Regions from separate parts of the Halobacillus sp. B23F22_5 genome, predicted to be linked through region 1. Evidence: a T-box and tRNA genes for the amino acid it is inferred to sense, from the RefSeq annotation. Region 1 holds a T-box; the other holds one or more tRNA genes.
What was found. A T-box is a leader RNA that pairs with one kind of tRNA and senses whether it is charged. The one in region 1 lies ahead of argS (arginine--tRNA ligase), so its partner is inferred to be a tRNA-Arg.
Positions count from the first base shown of each region.

Region 2: it has a tRNA-Arg gene. The T-box ahead of argS (arginine--tRNA ligase) is inferred to sense a tRNA for this amino acid. The anticodon was not compared.

Region 1 covers NZ_JBIEKI010000004.1:10,316-13,734, reverse strand. The annotation lists gene argS (arginine--tRNA ligase) at 1-1,556, opposite strand, end outside; T-box leader at 1,600-1,818, opposite strand; gene ACGTN9_RS07095 (gamma-glutamylcyclotransferase family protein) at 1,865-2,758, opposite strand; gene ACGTN9_RS07090 (P1 family peptidase) at 2,758-3,419, opposite strand, start outside.
Region 2 covers NZ_JBIEKI010000012.1:33,544-36,962, forward strand. The annotation lists gene ACGTN9_RS14825 (tetratricopeptide repeat protein) at 1-812, opposite strand, end outside; tRNA gene ACGTN9_RS14830 (tRNA-Arg) at 1,584-1,660, opposite strand; tRNA gene ACGTN9_RS14835 (tRNA-Gly) at 1,713-1,783, opposite strand; gene ACGTN9_RS14840 (metallophosphoesterase) at 1,970-2,476, opposite strand; gene ACGTN9_RS14845 (XTP/dITP diphosphatase) at 2,509-3,105, opposite strand; gene rph (ribonuclease PH) at 3,102-3,419, opposite strand, start outside.

The DNA of each region.
Region 1 (3,419 bases):
TAAAGTCTATTGAATGCTTGAGCCAGCTTCAGTAAATAATCCGCCATAATGGAAGGGGCTTTTTCATGATATGCTTTCTCAACAATAGCCGGGAATGCTGCTAGCTGTTTAAGTACTTTCCAGCTTTCATCATCCTCCAGCCCCTGGACCAAAAGTGTGGGGTTCTCTTTTACTTTCTCCAATATCGAACAAGCACGTACATGAGAGTATTGGAGATAAGGCCCAGTTTCCCCCTCAAAGCTGGTCATCTGCTCAAGGGAAAATTCTACATCATGGAGACGATGATTCTTCAGATCATGAAAAATGACAGCTCCCGCTCCGATTTGCTGTCTAATCGCTTCCTTGTCTTTCAAAGCTGGGTTTTTCGCATCCATTTGTTCAGTAACAAGCAGCTCTATTTCATCCAATACCTCTTGAAGCAGGATCACTTTCCCTTTCCTTGTCGACATTTTCTTGCCATCTTTCAAAATCATTCCAAAAGGGACATGGACGATGTCCTCCGCCCATTCGTATCCCATTTTAGCCAATACAGCTTTAAGTTGCTGAAAGTGAATGGTCTGTTCACGTCCGACCACGTATAGCGAAGCATCAAAATCGTAGGTTTCTTTCCGGTAAATAGCTGCCGCTAAATCTCTTGTCGCATAAAGGGAAGAACCATCTGATTTTTGAATCAAACAAGGAGGCAGATCATATTCATCCAGTTGGACAACCATGGCTCCTTCAGACTCTTCCAATAAGTTCTTCTCCTGCAACAGTTTAATCACCCGCGCCATCTTATCATTGTAAAACGCTTCTCCGTGATAACTATCAAAATCTACGTGTAATCGATTGTAAATCGTCTTGAAATCTTTTAATGACTCATCCCGAAACCATAACCATAAATCTAACGCTTTGGGATCACCCGTTTCTAATTTCTTGAACCAGGCTCTCCCTTCTTCGTCTAACTCCGGGTGTTTCGCTGCCTCATCATGAAATTGGACATAAAGACGAAATAATTCCTGAATGGGGTTCTGTTTTACTGTCTGCTCATCCCCCCATTCCGAATAGGCATACAGCAGCTTCCCGAACTGGGTTCCCCAATCTCCAATATGATTGATTCTGGTCACCTGATTTCCCAGCTTTTCAGCAAGAAGCCCGATTGAGTTGCCGATAACCGTCGAGCGGAGGTGCCCCATCGCAAAAGGTTTCGCTATATTAGGAGAGGAAAGATCAATGGTAATATGCCCATTCTTTTGCTGGTTTCCATAATCAGCTCCTGAAGCAATCATATTTTCCAGTATGTCCCTGCTTGCCATGACCCGGTTTAGCTTTACATTCACATACCCGCCGGCTGACTCGATTTGAGCGAACAGTGGATGCGAAAGCTTTTCAGCAAGCCCTTGTGCTATTTTCTGGGGAGGTGATTGGTACACTTTTGCTAACGTAAAACAAGGAAAAGAAAGGTCACCGTGCGTGTCTAATTTAGGAACCTCTATCAGTGCTTCTATTTCCTGATAAGATAAATCTCTGTTCAATTCTCCCTCTAATACAGTTGCCAGTGTCTTTTTTCCATACATGTGAATTCCCCCTTAAATAAAAATAAGACTCCCGTCTCTAACGTATAGAGACGGGAGTCTTCCCGCGGTACCACTCTTGTTAAGGGGAAAAATCAATATTCCCCTCCAGCTTGACGCTTTAACGCAGCGACACGATCAACTCTACTGTCATTCAAGTCAATATCTCGGAAGTCCGGTTCATCATCTGCTTTCAACCAGGCTCCCACCGTTCCTGGTTCGCTTTGTGTCTACAGCTGATTACTCTCTTCGTCATCGATTTCAAATATTTAGCAATGATTATACCTTAACTGAAAATTACTGCAAGCCTTTTATTTTTGTTCACTTGTACTCTTCTTAACGTAATTCCTGAAGCCATCAACCTGGAACTCTTCGACAAATAACTTTTCCAGATAGTTCATATAATCATCCGAAAGGCAGGATGCGGCGCCACGATGAATTTCCTCTGCATAGTGGAAAGGAGGAGAAAGATCGGACTTCTTATCAAGCACATAAAATGTCAACACATCCTTCAACTGCTTACCATCTTGTTTGATATCAACTACGGTAGGACGATAGTGACCCGCTTCGACCCCTTCACGTTTGAACAAATACTCTACGGCATCCAGCGGCGTCCTGTATAAGACTCCCTCAACATGGTTATCTGCTTCCATGATATCCGCTCTCCCGCCATCATGTACATGGTGGGAGAAAAGAAGGCGGTAACCCTCCAAGACCCCGCGCCCAAGTTTTTGATGGAAATAATGATCGACCCCTGCCAGTTTGAACCGCTCAGCATCCATACATGATCCATATGCAAAGTAAGTGACTTCATCTTTTTTTAATAATTCGTGGACCTTCCAATCGCCATACAAGATTTCGGTTTCAGCCATTTCTTTTCTTTTAGGCGATAAATAATAAACATAAGCCTGATAGTTGCCCAGATCTGTCTCTACTTCTTTTATCTTTCTATCATATAAATTATCCTCGCCGTCTTCCTGGAAGCCTTCGAGTTCATCTACGATTGCGAGGGTTGCTTCATCCACTTGATACAATTCCCCAAAAACAACCGCATCTTCCTCCAATAACACCGGATAATAACTTGGCCCTTCATACAATCTCCCGGTAGTACTTGCTTGTTCTGACACGAGTTCTGCATGGTTTAGATGAAAATGGTTCGGCTGATGTTTGCGTAAGGTACCATAAACGAATAAATGATAGAGCATTATGCTTTCCTCCTTTTCTGCAAATCTCTATAGCTTAATAGACTATATGCTGATGTTGTATCCCTGACACCTCGTAGTACTGCCTGCTCTACAACTTTTGCTGCGAGCAATCCAATGGTATTGACATCCGCTTCTACCTCACCGGTAGCCATCAAAAATAGGCTGTCCCCATCGATCAAGGTATGAGAAGGGCGCATCGTCCTGGCAAAACCATCATGGGCAATAGAAGCGATCTTATTTGCCTGAGCTTTTGATAACTTGGCATTTGTCATGATGACACCAATCGAAGTATTGCCGGAAAATCGATTGGGATCCGCTGTTTTTATTTGTTTTATTAATATATTTTCAGTAGAGAGCAATTCTAAACTCTCTTTTTCATACACCCCAGCTATCAGCTTACCGGTTTCAGGATCCATGATATCCCCAAAGCTGTTGACGGCGACTAATGCCCCGATTTGTATGTCTGCAGCTTGTAAAGCATAGCTTCCTATACCGCCTTTCATCGCCTGCTCGGGTCCTAAAACCTTTCCGATCGAGGCACCTGTACCTGCACCGAAATTGCCCGTTTTTATTTCATGGGAATCATAAGCATCCACGCACGCCTCATACCCCATAAGCTGATCGGGTCGCCTTTTGCTGTCACCGACTTGAAGATCGTAAA
Region 2 (3,419 bases), on a different contig from region 1:
AATGGATACCGGACAAACAGGTAGCGATAAAGCAAATTCTGTACAATATCATACATTGTCGGATTCTTTTGCTCCATATCACCCAGCCTCATTTTCATTTGCTGCATCACATAATCAGAATGAAGTTCTTTCAATTCAGATGGATTGATACGTTCAGTCAATCCAAATTTAGAAACTTCCATATTACGATTGACCTGATGTTCCTGAAACCATTGGATAATCCCTGTTTTAATTATTGGATGCAGTTGTTCTGATGTAAGCAGGTCCTCAAAAGGTTGAATATAAGGAGCAGCACTTAATTTTCTAAGTTTGATGATCGACCGCCATTGCTTATGTATATCTTCATCACTCAAGCCTTCAAAAAATTCATCTACTAACTTGTTGTTTTGCTGTTCGTCATCTTCCTGGACCAGCTTCCTGCTAACTTCATATAATTGCCAGAATTGGGTGCGCATTTGTTGGGGCATATCTTCTTCCTGGAAGACTTCATCCAATAAACCTACCAATTCTTCATATCGGCTGGTTTGAAACAGGATTGTTAAATAAATATGTAAATATTGATAATAATTATCCTCATCGTGTTTCATGAGGTATTCACAAAGCTCCTCAGCAGCTTCATACTTTCCGAGCTCCATCAAACTGACCAGTTTCCCTGTCACAACATCGTGTGAAGCGACATCATGTTCAAACAAAGGTTCAAATGTTTCCAGCGCTTCCTCATAACGCTTCTCTTGTATGGCCTTTAATCCCTCGTTTTCCAGCCTGGTTTTCCATTTGGGGAACATGACAATATTCCCTTGTTTCTTTTTCATAGGACACCCTTCCTAACCGCTCTATGTATTAACCTCTATTATCTTTCTATCTTTTCCCGAGTTCAAGTAAAACAAACATTTAATTTATAAAAAATGCATCCTGAAATTTTTATGGTAGCTTTATTCTTTTGACTCTGTTAATGGCCGTTATTGATCTTTCCTAATAGGCTTACTCAACTATAGGGCCGAAAAGTCGAAGACTTTATTTCGAGATATTATTGGAGTTTAGGGCTCCAGGAAACGATTCGCTTTCCGTGGGCGTGTGCTGAGTCTCCTCAGGCTACGCCTTGCGGGGCCTCAGCTATCACTCAACTCCCACAGGAGTCTCACCGTTTCCTTACGCCCCTTGCCATAATTAGGAAGTTCTCGAAATCACACTTGTGAAAACCGCCCATATAGAAAGAAAACTATGCCTCGTTTTATAAATGCGTCAATATGAAGGTTTAAGCTACATACTTTCTCTTTTTGAAGGGTCCGTTTAGTACAACTGGCTGGATGGGAAGGGAAACGGCGAGACTCCCGCGGGAGAAGGGGCTAGGCGAGATCCCGCAAGGCGAAGCCTGAGGAAGCTTGCCAGGTCCCCCGCAGGAAAGCGAGTCGTTTCACAAACCATCCCATTCCTATCATGGTAACGGACCCGATTGTCTTGAAACTGAGTCTTCAAGTAAAGGGAGCTTATCTGTAAAATCAACACTGAGATTTAGCATAGCCGTATTTAGGTAAATAAAAAAAGCATTGGGCTTCCCCAACGCTTTGTATGTAGTAATAAAATGGCGTCCCAGGCAGGATTCGAACCTGCGACCCACAGCTTAGAAGGCTGTTGCTCTATCCTGCTGAGCTACTGGGACATTGTAAATGAAAATGAAGGATATACCTATAAAGATGATACAGTTTTAGAAGAGCGGGTGATGGGAATCGAACCCACATCATCAGCTTGGAAGGCTGAGGTTTTACCACTAAACTACACCCGCATAATATAAAAGATGTTTTTTCGTCTTGCTTACGCACTGTCATGCCTCTTTTGTGATTTTATGGAAACTATCAAACTTCTCAAGGCACTGAAAAATATAGGTATGTAACAGCATGGTCTTTTTAGAGACAAGACCTATTATATTAACTCTCTTTTAGTTTGTCAACACCTAAATCGGGTCAGAGGTCTAGCCCTCTGACCTTAAAGATGTATGAAATTTTAACTCTATTGGCTGATGATTCATATTGTAATACTGAAGCTTTACATCGCTTTTGTCCGTCCAGCTTAACAATGCATAAGTAGGCTCTCTATGGTCTCTCGGCTGACGACAGCTGCCGGGATTAATGAATAACCGGTTGTCCACTTTTTCAGCACCCGCCATATGGGAATGTCCAAAACAGACAACATCAGCTCCAGCTTCTTCAGCCCGATAATTCAACGGCATTAATGTTGACTTTATATTGAAAAGATGTCCATGAGTAATGAAAAATGTCATTCCTTCAATAGTAAAAGACTTTTCTTCTTCCATACCAGGATCAAAGTCTACATTGCCTTTAACGTAATAGAAGCCTCGCAGTTCTTCAGAGGAAAGTTCAAGCTCAGAATCTCCACAATGAATCATACCATCTACTTGCCCTTCATACGTTTGTTTAACATCCATTACCTCATCAGTCATTCCGTGGCTATCACTCATTATAAGAATACTTGGCATAGAAAACCCTCCTCTCACACTAGTTCTTTCAGCCAATTCTCTACTTTTATAATTGCATCCTTGCGATGACTGATGGTGTTCTTTTCCTCTGGTTTAAGTTCGGCCATGGATCGGTCATACCCATCCGGAATAAAGATGGGGTCATATCCAAACCCGTTTTCGCCTTTCGGCTCCAAACCGATGCTTCCCTCGCATGTCCCTCTTTTTACAATAGATTCCTGACCAGGCTGGATAATAGCTATACTGCAAACAAACCGGGCGGTCCGGCTTTCTGGAGCTACCCCTTCTAATTCAGCTAAAACTTTCTCCAGGTTTTTTTGATCATTTTTTTCTTCACCGGCATATCGTGCAGAATATATCCCTGGTCTGCCATCAAGGGCATCTATTTCAAGACCTGAGTCATCCGCCAGCACGGGTGCTTTTAACTTTTTGGAAATCGTTTCTGCCTTTATTAGGGCATTCTCTTCAAAAGTCTCGCCTGTCTCTTCAATATCACCAACTGGTTTCTCTAAATCAAGAAGCGACCTGACTTGGATGCCATATTTATGGAATAATTCCTGAAACTCTTTGACTTTACCTACATTTTTGGTAGCTATAATCAGTTCTTTCATTTTTTATCACTTGCTATCACTTTATCCACTTGGTCTGTATAAGAACCAATCGCTTCTTTTTGGATAGTAAAAATCTCTTCCATCCCTGTTTGTGCTAATTCAAGCATATTCTGCAATTGAGACATAGAAAAAGTCGCTTCTTCCCCAGTGCCTTGTAATTCTACAAACTCCCCGTTTCCTGTCATGATCACATTCATGTCAACATGTGCTTTACTATCTTCTTCATAACATAAATCAAGGATTTCTGAACCATCAGGAAGCACCCCGACAGAAATAGCTGCTAAGTAATCTTTAATTGGCATTTCTTTCAATAC